3 regions of the Paenibacillus rhizoryzae genome follow, and region 1 is predicted to be linked to each of the others. Evidence: predicted binding sites of a transcription regulator. Region 1 holds the regulator's gene; each other region holds the start of a gene.
What was found. The regulator LexA, encoded in region 1, represses DNA repair genes until DNA is damaged. The targets are predictions, from matches to a motif close to CGAACATATGTTCG.

Region 1 (4,596 bases):
TTTCTATAACAAAAAGTAAAATGATGCAAACTAATTAGCCTTTAAGGAGATGATTCTGTGAGCTACAACAAAGATGACATCAGACGTATTTGCAAAGAACAGAATGTCCGGTTTATTCGACTTCAGTTCACCGATTTGCTGGGAACGATCAAGAACGTCGAAATTCCGGTAAGTCAGCTGGAAAAGGCACTCGATAACAAAATGATGTTCGACGGCTCGTCCATCGAAGGATATGTGCGGATTGAAGAATCCGACATGTACCTCTATCCGGACCTTGATACATGGGTTGTATTCCCGTGGGTTGCAGAAGATCGTATTGCCCGTCTGATCTGTGACGTATATATGCCTGACGGTACGCCATTTGCCGGAGATCCGCGCGGCATTCTGAAGCGCGTTCTGAAGGAAGCGGACGAGCTTGGCTTTACTGCAATGAACGTTGGTCCAGAACCGGAATTTTTCCTATTCAAAACAGATGAGAAAGGCAACCCAACTACAGAGCTTAACGACCAAGGTGGATACTTCGACCTTGCTCCGATGGATCTTGGTGAGAACTGCCGCCGTGAAATCGTATTGACACTGGAAGAAATGGGCTTTGAAATCGAAGCTTCTCACCATGAGGTGGCTCCGGGCCAGCACGAAATCGACTTCAAATATGCGGATGCGATTAAAGCAGCCGATCAAATTCAAACGTTCAAGCTGGTTGTCAAAACGATTGCTCGCCAGCACGGACTGCATGCTTCGTTCATGCCTAAACCGCTATTCGGTGTAAATGGTTCCGGTATGCACTGTCACCAGTCGTTGTTCCGCGGCAACGTGAACGCGTTCTACGATGAGAGCGACAAGCTTGGCCTAAGCCAAATAGCTCGTTATTACATGGCCGGTGTACTGAACCATGCACGTGCTTTCTCAGCGATTACTAACCCTACAGTAAATTCGTACAAGCGTCTGGTTCCGGGCTATGAAGCACCTTGTTACGTAGCATGGTCTGCAAGTAACCGTAGTCCGATGATTCGTATTCCTGCCTCGCGCGGTCTAAGCACACGGATAGAAGTCCGCAGCCCAGACCCCGCGGCTAATCCATACCTGGCTCTTGCTGTTATGCTTAAAGCAGGCCTTGACGGTATCCGCAACAAGACTCCGCTGCCGGCTCCGACTGACCGTAACATCTACGTGATGACGGATGAGGAGCGTATCGAAGAGGGCATCCCTACCTTGCCGGATGACTTGAAAGAAGCATTGACAGAGCTGCTTCGCAGCGAAGTCATTTGTGAAGCGCTTGGCGATCACGCGCTTGCTCACTTCTATGAGCTTAAAGAAATCGAGTGGGACATGTACCGTACGCAAATCCACGAGTGGGAACGCGATCAGTACTTGACGCTCTACTAGAACCGACGAAACCCTTGATGCCATCCGGCGTTGAGGGTTTTTTTGCGTCTATGGGAGGAAGTGTGTCCGCACTTGTACCTCTGCTTTCGCATAGTATGCCACAATAGCCATTCATGAAGGAGGAGCCTATGTGAGGAAGAAAGCAGCGACAAAAGAGGAGCAACCGTTTCGTCTTACCGGGGCGATATTAAAACACGTAGCAGCAACGATGGTGCCATTCTTTAAGAAAATTGTACAGAGCTATTCCTATGCGTTGAAGTGGTCGAAGGCTATAAGAGGCGCGGACTTAGATACTTTATCGGCATTGTTTAAATCCGTGGTGCCATCTGCTGATTTGGACGGTTTCTCTACAAACGGCATTGGCTATTTCTTTGATTTCAAGTTTCCGGAACCGATCCTGCTATATTCCGCCGGCACGACGATACCACCGGGGTCGACCCAATTTACGTTCTCCACTCCGATTCATCGCGCTATTGCTAGAGCGGTCTTGCCTTTCTACAGAGCGCTTTTATCTTCTTCAACATACGCTGCAGCGGTAGCCGCAGCTGTGAACAATAAGAATCGAACTCGATTATCCAATTTGATTCGACAAAAAGTAACGGCATATGCGCTGAAATCCATTCAAATTGATTTCTCGGGCATTGCTTTAAACTTCAAGTACAAGAGCAGTAAATTCACTTATCGTCAGTTGTTGTTCCGAGAATTGTAGGTTAGCTGACATAACGGAGGCACATCTGCGCGGGGCAGACAGAAAAGGGGCATTTCCGATCGCTGCTGCAGCGATAAGGAAATGCCCCTTTGATGCGTGTATTAGTGGATGTCGCGGAAAAGTCCGATGACTTTACCTAGAATGGAGACGTTACGCAGACGGATCGGTTCCATCGTCGAGTTCTCCGGTTGAAGACGGATATGATCCTTTTCTTTATAGAAGGTCTTCACAGTAGCTTCGTCTTCTTCTGTCATTGCAACGACGATATCGCCGTTCGAAGCGGTTTGCTGTTGGCGGACAATGACGTAATCGCCGTTATGAATGCCTGCTTCGATCATACTTTCTCCAACGACGTTAAGAATAAAGACGTTGTGGTCGCCGACTCTGTCAGCCGGAAGGGGGAAGTAATCCTCGATATTCTCTGTTGCCGTAATCGGTACACCGGCAGTTACCTTACCTACTACAGGAACCTTCGCGATGGAAAGCGGGAATGGAATCTCGTTGTCTTCGCCGTCCAAAATCTCGATTGCGCGAGGTTTGGTTGGATCGCGGCGAATAAGGCCTTTCTTCTCCAGGCGATCAAGATGGCCGTGGACAGTTGAGCTGGAAGCGAGTCCGACCGCTTCACCGATCTCACGAACGGAAGGCGGATAGCCTTTCTCGCGTACTTCCGTCTTAATGAATTCTAGTATCGCCTGCTGGCGGTTTGAAAGTTTCGACACCGGAATCACTCCAAAGTTTCATTTGTGTCAAATTATAGCACAGAACCGGAGTTCGTACAAACATAAGTTCGAGAAACACAGGTTCGCATATTTTTACGAACAAATGTTCCAAAAACGCTTGACCACAAACAAATGTTCGTGTTATTCTAAGTTTAACAAATAGAACAAACGTTTGGGGTGCTGGAGAATGATGACAACGATGTCCACTTACTCTTCTAATTATAAAGGTGAAACTCGCAATAGTCGCGCTGTGAAGCGCACTTGGCAAGATAGAAGAACAGAACGCTTATTAATGAGACTTGCTGCAGCAACACTGTTCTTCGTACTGCTCTTCACAGGACTGTCACTGATGACAAGCCAAGCGAACAGCGAACATCCGGCAGCACCTACAGCTTCGGAGCAGATCGTCGTTGTTGGGTCCGGTGACACGCTATGGAACATCGCAAGCAGTATTCGGAAAGAAGGTGAAGATATTCGCCATGTTGTATTCAACTTAAAACAACGAAACAACTTGACCTCTAGTTCGCTGCAAGCCGGACAATCCTTGATTATACCCGTTGAATAAATAGATGCACGGTTTCAGCTTCTTATAGTAGGAGTACATCCTTACATTACGATCCGAGTGGATCCGCATTCACAAGTCTGAGTCTTCACTGCTCAGGCTTTTTTCATTTCTAGCGGCATAACGTAATAATAAGGCGAACCAGATGCGGATAAAGCACGGCCAAGACAGGTCGATTCAAGCCCCAGATAGGGCCATTTCGCCTTGACAATGGGCAATTAAAAATGTCAAAGTAAAGAATGACATGTTGGCCGAATCAGGAAAGGAGCATAATGGAAATGGAAAAGATCATCGCCCGTATTAATGAACTCTCCCGAAAGAACAAAACAGTAGGGTTATCACCGGAGGAACTGGTCGAACGCGACGAGCTTCGCCGTTTATATCTTGAGAATTTCAAGAAAAACTTCCGTAATCAACTCGATACCATTAAATATGTGGAAGACGAAGAGGACGGGGAAGGTACGATCAAGCATTAGCAGCAGTCTATTCGAAGGAGGACATGTAGCATGCAATATCGTTTACTGGGCCGCAGCGGTTTAGCTGTTTCGGAGCTTTGTTTAGGTACGATGACGTTCGGTAACACAACGAGCGAGACGGATTCGATAGAGATGATGAATCGTTTCTTCGAGAAAGGCGGCAATTTCCTCGATACAGCGAACGTATATGTATCCGGGCGTTCGGAAGAGATTGTAGGTAAGGCGATTAAAGACAGACGCTCCGAAGTTGTTCTCGCCACGAAAGTGAGATTCGCGACCGAGAATCATCCAAACGGCGTCGGGGTTTCCAGAAAGCATATTATGGATGCCGTCGAAGCAAGCTTGAAGAGACTTGATACCGACTATATCGACCTCTACCAAGTGCATGTTTGGGATCACGCTACACCGATTGAAGAGACGCTTCGCGCACTCGATGATCTGGTTACTTCAGGTAAAGTGCGTTATATCGGCTGTTCCAATTTCTTCGCCTGGCAGTTAATGAAGTCTTTGTCTACCAGCGATTGGAATCGATATGTCCGGTTTATCTCCATTCAACCGCAATACAGTTTGGTTAGTCGTGAGATGGATCGCGAAATGCTATCCTTATGTTTGGAAGAGAATGTTGGTATTATCCCTTGGGCACCATTAGGCGGCGGGTTCCTGACAGGCAGGTATACGAAAGAGGAGCCTGTAAGCGGGAGATTAACGTCCAAGCAGGGTGAGAGCTCATGGGCAATTCGG
Region 2 (4,596 bases), on a different contig from region 1:
TACATAGATTGGAGCTGCTGTCATGCGCGCTGAAATTATTGCTGTAGGTACGGAATTGCTTCTGGGTCAGACTGTGAATACGAATGCTACATATTTGTCTCAAGGGCTTGCGGAGCTTGGCGTTGATGTTTATTTTCAAACCGTCGTCGGCGATAATGCCGGCCGGATCCGCCAAGCGATCGAGCTTGCGCGCACAAGAGCCGATCTCATTCTCTTTACCGGCGGCCTTGGGCCGACGATGGACGACTTAACGAAGGACGCACTGGCGGATTATTTGAACCGTCCCATTGAGATCCATCAGCCGTCCATGGACAAAATAGAAGAGTTGTTCAGTTCGCGCGGTATTCATATGGTGGAGAGCAACCGTCGTCAGGCGCATCTGATCGAAGGCAGCGATCCGCTGATGAATGATGCGGGGTTAGCTGTAGGAAATGCGCTTACCTTGGATGGAACGAGCTATGTGCTGTTACCAGGGCCGCCGCGTGAAATGAAACCGATGTTTGATGGGCCGGCTAAAGCGTGGATCAGATCCGTCATGGGGGAAGAGCGCAAGCTGTTCTCGCGTTTGCTTATGTTCGCCGGAATCGGTGAATCCAGCTTGGAGCAGGCCATCATTGATTTAATTGAAGGTCAATCGGATCCGTCGATTGCTCCATATGCCAAAGAAGGCGAAGTCGCCATTCGGATTTCGACGAAAGCATTGGACGAGCAGGAGGCAGAAGCGCGGCTCAAGTCCGCAGAGGAGCAAATTCTTGCACGCGTTGGTACGCATCTGTACGCTCGTGAGGACATTCCGCTTGAGGAAGCCGTCATAAGACAGCTGCGCGCAACCGGACGCTCGCTAGCCAGCGCTGAGAGTCTTACAGGCGGTTTATTCTCGCAGCTCGTGACACAGGTGCCCGGGAGCAGCGGAGAGTTCGTTGGCGGCGTCGTCACGTACACCAATTTAATGAAACATAAATTGCTGAGCATCCCGATGTCGCAGCTCGAAGGAACAGATGCACCTGGTGCAATCAGCGAATCTACCGCGGCGCTTATGGCGGAGCGGGTGCGCGAACTCGCAGACAGCGATTTCGGCGTATCGTTAACCGGTGTAGCCGGTCCGGCCGAGTCCGAGGGGAAACCGGTCGGACTTGTGTATTTTGGACTTTCGGAGCGCGGGAAGCCAACTCAGGTGTTCACGGCGCATCTTAGCGGCAGCAGAGGCATTATTCGACTTCGTGCGGCGAAGTCACTTCTTTATCGGCTGTGGCAGGCGCTATAAGCTAGAATAAATTGCTAATTTAAGCTTGCCAGATGATTAATTTTCGACTATAATCGACATTAGTTAGCGGAAGAACCGTGGCGAAGATTACTTTGCTGCGGTTCTTTTTTTAACGTTATAGACATGTATAAGTTTCCACGATTATATGTCTAGAAGGTCTAAAGGAAGAAACCTGCCGCACCTCTAAAGTGCGGCTATAGCTGTTTCTTCTTGTCTCTCTATTTGGCCAAATGAGAAATAAGAATATATGTTCGCAAAAACGCTTGTCAAAGTGGTAGAAACAAGGTATCATGAAAGTATAAATTATAAGGGATGTGGATTCGTTGGCAGATCGTAAAGCCGCATTAGAAATGGCATTGCGTCAAATAGAGAAGCAATTTGGTAAAGGCTCCATCATGAAGCTTGGTGAATCAACTCATATGCAAGTTGAAACAGTGTCCAGCGGTGCACTTGCATTAGATATTGCACTTGGAATTGGCGGCTTCCCACGCGGCCGGATTATTGAAGTATACGGACCGGAATCTTCCGGTAAAACAACAGTTGCGCTTCATGCGATCGCAGAAGTACAACGTGCAGGCGGACAAGCTGCATTTATCGATGCGGAGCATGCACTTGATCCTTCGTATGCAAGCAAGCTTGGCGTTAACATTGACGAATTGCTTCTGTCTCAGCCGGATACGGGTGAACAAGGCCTAGAGATCGCGGAAGCACTGGTTCGCAGTGGCGCGGTAGACATAGTCGTTGTTGACTCCGTTGCGGCACTCGTGCCGAAAGCGGAAATCGAAGGCGACATGGGAGATTCCCATGTTGGTTTGCAAGCGCGTTTGATGTCGCAAGCACTTCGCAAGCTCTCCGGTGCGATCAGCAAGTCGAAGACGATCACGATCTTTATCAACCAGCTTCGTGAGAAGGTCGGCGTTATGTTCGGTAATCCTGAGACAACACCAGGCGGCCGTGCACTGAAGTTCTACTCCACAATCCGCCTTGATGTTCGTCGTATCGAGTCCATTAAGCAAGGCAACGACGTTGTCGGTAACCGGACACGTATTAAAGTTGTTAAGAACAAAGTAGCTCCTCCTTTCAAACAAGCCGAAGTCGACATCATGTATGGCGAAGGCATCTCTAGAGAGGGAAGCATCGTGGATATCGGCGTTGAGCAGGATATCGTTCAGAAGAGCGGTGCATGGTTCTCCTATAACGGCGAGCGTCTTGGACAAGGCCGTGAGAACGCGAAGCAATTCCTTAAAGATCATAAGGACATTGCGGCTGTGATCGAGAAGCAGATCCGCGAAGCCAGCAACATGGCGGCTGCAGCTGCAGCTGGAACTGCATTCAGCGAGGACGATGAGGACGAGGACGAGTTGGATCTGGATTTGGAATAAACCGATTATGTTCGGTTACCGGGAGAAGCACCTGTAAAGGTGCTTCTCTATTTATTAAGCAAGTGAGTGTGGAAGTGGAGGAGGGACAGAGGTGCTAGTAATTACAGGCGTTGAACAGGACCGGAAATCCAAGCAGCGCTATCATCTGTTTGTCAATGATTCGCAAGAACCGCACACCAGCGTACATGAAGACCTACTGATTAAATTTCGACTGCTGAAGGGCAGAGAAATTCATGCGGATGAGCTGAAGCAGATTGTCGAAGAAGACACCAGGCATCGGGCGTACATTCTTTCTTTATCCTATTTAGGGGCAAGGCAGCGGACGGAGAAGGAGATTAAGCAGTATTTGGCGCGGAAGGAAATTGATCCCGAATCTGCAGAGAAGGCGATCGAGCGTCTGACGCAGGAAGGTTTGGTAAACGATAAACAATATGCCAATATGTATGCTTCTGAACGGATGCGGACTCAGATGAAAGGGCGCCGCTTATTGCAGCAGGAGCTTGTGCAGCGAGGGATCTCCAGAGACATGGCGAAGCAGGCTTCCCAGAAGCTGAATGAGCAGTCAGAGACGGATATCGCTATACGTGCCGCTCATAAGAAATGGCCACATATAAAAGGTGAACCTCGCGAGAAGAAACAGAAATTAGCGGTGTTTCTGCTGCGCCGCGGGTTTCCGATGAATACGGTAAGAGAAGCGGTAAAGGCTGCTGTTCTCGGAATGGAAGATGATGAGGATGGGCATATGCTTGACAATTGATTTTCACAAAAGATAAAATAAGTTTGTATTCTTTATTCTAGAATCGATTTTCCTTCCAAAAATTGATTCGAAACGATTATTTTCGTCAAATTAAGTATGTATGATCGGGTTAAAAACCGGCTAGAAAACCAAATATGTCCCAAGCGTTTGCTTAGGTGAGCAACGAGGAGGTGAGAAAGATGCCAGTAGTGGTATGGATCCTGATCATTCTCGTTGTTGGTGCAATTTTCTTTGGTGTCGGTTATTTTATTCGCAAATCGATCGCCGAGGCCAAAATTTCAAGCGCCGAGCAGGCCGCTAGTCAGATTGTTGACAATGCGAAGAAAGAAGCCGAAGCGCAGAAGAAAGAAACGGTTCTCGAAGCGAAAGATGAAGTCCACAAGCTCCGTACCGAGGCTGAGAGAGATATTCGCGAACGTCGCAATGAGGTACAGCGTCTTGAAAGACGACTGATTCAGAAAGAAGAGTCGTTGGATAAAAAAATAGAAGCGCTGGAACGCAAAGAAGAACAAGTTGCCAACAAAGAGAAGCGGATCGAGGAAACACAGGAACAAATCGATACCCTTTACAAACAGCAGCTTCAAGAGCTTGAGCGGATTTCGAACCTGACGATGGAAGATGCGAAACAAATCATCTTGAACAACGTTGAGCAGGAAGTCCGTCATGAAACTGCACAAATGATTAAAGAAATCGAGCAGCAAGCGAAGGAAGAAGCAGATAAGAAAGCACGAGATATTATCTCGCTTGCCATCCAACGCTGCGCAGCGGATCATGTGGCTGAAACTACGGTTTCCGTAGTAGCATTGCCAAATGAAGAGATGAAAGGCCGCATTATCGGACGTGAAGGCCGCAACATTCGCGCACTGGAAACGTTGACCGGTATCGATCTCATAATCGACGATACACCGGAAGCGGTCATCTTGTCTGGTTTCGATCCAATTCGTCGTGAGATTGCTCGTACATCACTCGAGAAGCTTGTAGCTGATGGACGTATCCATCCGGCACGTATCGAGGAAATGGTAGAGAAATCACGTAAAGAAGTGGATGAACGTATCCGTGAATACGGAGAGCAGGCGACTTATGAAGTTGGCGTGCATGGCTTACATCCGGATCTTATTAAGATTTTAGGTCGCCTCAAGTATCGTACGAGCTATGGTCAAAACGTGCTCAAGCACTCCATGGAAGTCGCTTAT
Region 3 (4,596 bases), on a different contig from region 1:
GTAACCGCAGGCAAAGGCCCTTGCGGCCCGAAGCCAATCTCAAGTCCAACCGGTTTAAACTGTGCCCGCCTTGCATGCTCACCCAGAATAACCGCAGCTTGGCTAATGGTATCGCGAAGCTTGCGCGCTACATATTGATGGCGGTTGCTGCTGAACAGGATCTGCGATTGCAGCCTCATTGCGAGCTCGTTTACGATCTCCGTCGAAGCGTCGCGCAGCTGTTCCGGAGTGAGCGAAGCCCAACTGTCGCCTAACGTTTCCGTAAGCCGGTTCAGTGCAGCATGGAACAGCTGTCCGATATCCGGCGCAGCTAGTTTATAAAGGGCTCTCTCACGAAGACGGAGACCATGTATCGCAAAATGTTGAAACGGACAAGACACGAAACGCTCCATCCGAGACACGCTTCCTCGCAACAGCGTTCCATATAGTTGCTCAGCTGTTTCCGGGGAAAGCGTCACTTCCTCATTGGTATATTGCAAAGAAGAAACAAGGCGCTGCAGCTTGTCCTGCCACTGCGGCCGAACGGCAAACCAGTTGTAAGCCTCCCACCAAAGCGGAGCAATCTCGCCGCCATGCTTCCAAATCCGCAATTGCGTGATTAGGTATGAGAGCGTTCGTTCAGGATGTGCCATAAATGCTTGCTGCTCGGACTCCGGCATAGCCGGAACAGGCTCGCCTGCGATTCCCTTCTCCATCATGCCGGGGAAGAGTCCTTTAATATGGCGAATAATTTCGGAAGGAAGCAAGCTTTTCCCTTCTTCATCCGACTGCGGCCAGCTTATCCACAGATGCTCGCTTGGGGTCGTAAGCGCGTTGTAGATCATGAACCGCTCATCCAGCAGCTTGCGACGAACGCCCGGCGCCATGACAAGTCCGCCGTATTCCAGCGTTTCACGCTCCTGCTCGGTCAGTACGCCATCCTCCTGCATGCGCTGCGGCATGACGCCGTCGTTCGCACCGAGCAAATAACAGATTGTGATTTGACCGGAGCGCGTACGATCCATGCTTCCGATCAACACTTGATCAAGCGAAGGCGGAACGGATGCAAGCTTTAAGCTCTCAAGTCCCGTCTCCACCATGCCCGTGAACAGCTCGAGCGGCATCGATTCGCTTCCCGTCATTTCGGTCAGCTGATCGAGCAAATCCATAACGCCGTCCCACAGCTGCCGGTGCTCTCTCGCCCGCAGGGGATTGCCATCCGCAATCGCTTTGCGGCTCCAGCGCTCCATCCGATCCGGCGCTTCGATTGTGACGAGCAGTCTGTACATGGCCTCGCACATTTGTCTGACGCTGCTGGCTTTCTTCATCTCTCTGCTGAATTTTCGCAGAATCGGTACAACCGCTTCCCTGGCGGCCATTATAGCATCAAATTCTCGCAGCTCATTCTCGCCCGCTTGAACGGGATCGCCATCCAGCGTATCTCGCATTAAAGGCTTCCACTGGCTGAGCGTCGTCCATCTGTTGCCGTTCATGCCTGCTGCAAGCGCATAGTTCTCCAGCAAATCAAACGTTTCCCGCGTTATGCTGCCATCCTCTGGAATGAGAAGCTCTGATTTAATACAGCGGAATACGGCTTCATAACGCCAGCCGTGCGTCGCGATTTCCAGCGCGGAACGAATAAACTCGACGAATGGATGATGAAGCGCACCATTCTTCTGATCGAGGAAGAAGGGAATGCCGTAATCGGCGAATACGGCTTTAATATAATCGTTGTAATCAGGCGCATTCCGTACCATAACGGCCATATCCCGATAGCGCAGCCCTTCATCACGTACTCTGCGCGTAATATCGCGAGCTACCGCTTCTACTTCTGCACGGCGATTAGCTGCGGCATGGAGCGATACGCCTCCTTGATTCAACTCAGTCTCCGACAGATTAAGAGGTTTCCTTCCGCCGTAATGGCGTTCCATATGCGCAAGCATCGGGTTTTCCTTGAACCTGTAAGGCGTTCCGCTTAACAGGACAGGCTCTTCGATCTCTACGCCGTTCTCGACTGCCAAATCGCGCAGCTTCATATAGGTCTCCGCAGTCGGCCGGAATAGATCCAGTTCATGCGGCTGCTCGCTTTGTTCGTAAAGCTTGTCCAGACATAGCGTCACCGTCATACCTTTGGAGTACTTCATCAACGTGCCTAGCGCATCGAATTCCTTGGGCGTAAAGCCGTGAAAGCCATCTACCCAAATCTCTGTATCCGCCATAGAAGGCGCTTGATGAAAGCCTTTAACCAGCCAGCTCAAATAATCCTCGGCATCCACATAAAGCCCGTCCAATTCACGCTCAAGGCCTGAGGCTATCATTTGTAGATCATGAAGTTTTCTCCCTAGCAGCGAGCTGCCCTTCTGAGGCATGCGGCTTTCGACGAAGGAGGACAGCTCGTCTGTGCCGATCCCGTATCGTTTCCACTCGGTCATCAGCTCGCCCAGACGTTCGATAAATCCATGCTGGGTCTCGCTGCCTTTGAACAATTGCAGCTGCTCCTCGAGACGGTGGACGATTTTGTAAAGCAGCATATTCTTGCCGTTCTCGCTGATTGGAACCAGTGCCGTGCCGCCAGTCTCCTGCATAATCCGGAAAGACAGACGGCGGAAGCTGAGCGCCTGCGCTCGTATTGAACCACTAAGCTCTGCATGGTTCAGCAATGCGTATTCCGTTTGGAAGGTTGCCTGCTCCGGCACTAATATGACGATCGGCGGCCCATCTGGCTGCGCCAGCAGGCTGCTGCGAATTCGATCCAAACAATAATGGGTCTTACCCGACCCTGACCGGCCAATTACAAATCGGAGCGTCATAATCCGCCAACCTCTTCTCGTTATTCGATTCTACTATTCTACCATACGCCTAATCTTGTTTCACCCCAAAAAGCAAACGTTTGTTCGATTTATATGAAGGTAAATTGTTCTTTGTTCCAGATAACCAATCAACGGAGGAATAATGCCTTACGGTTCGTTAGATTTTCACCCCAGTCATTTGGCTGAAATAATTCTACATTCTACAATTTAAGTTCTACATTCGGCATCCGGCCTTTCATCAGCCCCTTGCAACAAAAAACGTGCAGCGCTAATGCGCTGCACGTTAACCTTATAGCGTTTCAAGAGGCACCGGCACATGGCCATACTTTGGTGCTGCGCCTTTTCCTGCTGCCGACCACTTCACCGCGTTTGCGATGACGCGGATTACGTCTTGATTGTGGTACGTTGGATATGTCTCGTGTCCCGGTCGGAAATAAAAGATATTTCCTTGCCCGCGCTTATACGTGCAGCCGCTGCGGAAGATTTCCCCGCCTTGGAACCAGCTCACGAATACAAGCTCATCCGGTGCCGGAATATCGAAATGCTCGCCGTACATTTCTTCCCGCTCCAGCTCAATAAACTCGCCAATGCCCGCTGCGATCGGGTGCGCGGGATCGACTACCCATAGTCGCTCTTTCTCATCCGCTTCCCGCCATTTGAGCGCGCAGGTTGTGCCCATCAGCTTCTTAAATATTTTAGAATAGTGGCCGGAGTGAAGTACGATCAAACCCATACCTTCCAGCACCCTCGTATAAACGCGCTCCACGATTTCGTCTCGGACTTCATCATGTGCCATATGTCCCCACCAAATCAGCACATCGGTGTTCTGCAGCACTTCTTCGGTTAGTCCGTGTTCTGCCTCATCCAGAGTGGCTGTACAGGTGCTTAACTCATGCGCCTGCAAGCCGCTCGCAATTACCTGATGAATCCCCTGCGGATAAATAGAAGCCGCGGTCGGATTCGTTAGTTCATGCCGATACTCATTCCATATTGTAACTTTTGTCATACTAGCTTATACCTCCCGCTTCCAATGCTGCTTCGCGGACATCCGCAGAAGCAATGGTTCTCTTCTGCTCGGCTGCTTGTTGAATGGCTTCAAGCACCTCTTGATTGCGGTAACCATCCAACAATGAAGGAAGCTCCTCACGAACATGACCTCGGAGCATATCAATGAAATCCTGCATCTGCGTAATATGATACTGCGCAGGCACTTTATGAACACTACTCATACTAATAGATGGGTCTGCTGCATCAACTTGCGGCTGAATCCAAGTCAATTCCTGACCGCGCTCACAGCTGACCGAAACTGTGCCAAGATCGCCATAGATCGTCACTTCCAGCTGATTGCCGGAGCCATAAGCATTGCGGGAGGTTTGAAACACACCTGCAGCTCCGCATTCCAACGTCGCCAAGAAGCCTGTAAAATCATCCACATCCACTGTGCCTACCTTACCTGTTGCCGGGTCCGGACGATTCACGATGAAGGTTTTCATTTGAGCAGACACTTCCGCAATCTCGCCAACGATAAACCGTGCGGCATCGACCATATGGGAACCAAGATCGCCAAGCGCCCCAGTTCCGGTTAATTCGCTGCGGTAGCGCCAGTTCATCGGAGTGCCGACCATCGCAACCCCCCATGATTGCAAATACTGCACGAAGATATGACGGACGGTTCCCAGCTTGCCGGAACGAACCAAATCGCGAGCATAGCGGAATGAAGGAACGTAGCGGTAGGAGAAACCTACCATCGATTGAATCGGATTCTCTTCATACTGCTGCAGCAGATCAAGCGCCTCCGAATAGGTTC

Region 2: recA (recombinase RecA) is a predicted target of LexA. The motif match lies at 1,505-1,518, and genes of this name have one in related genera.
Region 3: addB (helicase-exonuclease AddAB subunit AddB) is a predicted target of LexA. The motif match lies at 2,863-2,876, and genes of this name have one in related genera.

Annotation. Positions count from the first base shown of each region.
Region 1 is NZ_JCAALT010000001.1:672,376-676,971, forward strand. It holds gene AC6ESO_RS02975 (MerR family transcriptional regulator) at 1-19, shown strand, start outside; gene glnA (type I glutamate--ammonia ligase) at 58-1,386, shown strand; gene AC6ESO_RS02985 (hypothetical protein) at 1,517-2,095, shown strand; gene lexA (transcriptional repressor LexA) at 2,197-2,817, opposite strand; gene AC6ESO_RS02995 (LysM peptidoglycan-binding domain-containing protein) at 3,005-3,382, shown strand; gene AC6ESO_RS03000 (DUF896 domain-containing protein) at 3,652-3,855, shown strand; gene AC6ESO_RS03005 (aldo/keto reductase) at 3,886-4,596, shown strand, end outside.
Region 2 is NZ_JCAALT010000003.1:591,203-595,798, forward strand. It holds gene AC6ESO_RS11750 (competence/damage-inducible protein A) at 23-1,264, shown strand; gene recA (recombinase RecA) at 1,588-2,646, shown strand; gene AC6ESO_RS11760 (RecX family transcriptional regulator) at 2,738-3,403, shown strand; gene rny (ribonuclease Y) at 3,583-4,596, shown strand, end outside.
Region 3 is NZ_JCAALT010000003.1:113,305-117,900, reverse strand. It holds gene addB (helicase-exonuclease AddAB subunit AddB) at 1-2,789, opposite strand, end outside; gene AC6ESO_RS09305 (ThuA domain-containing protein) at 3,079-3,795, opposite strand; gene AC6ESO_RS09300 (Gfo/Idh/MocA family protein) at 3,797-4,596, opposite strand, start outside.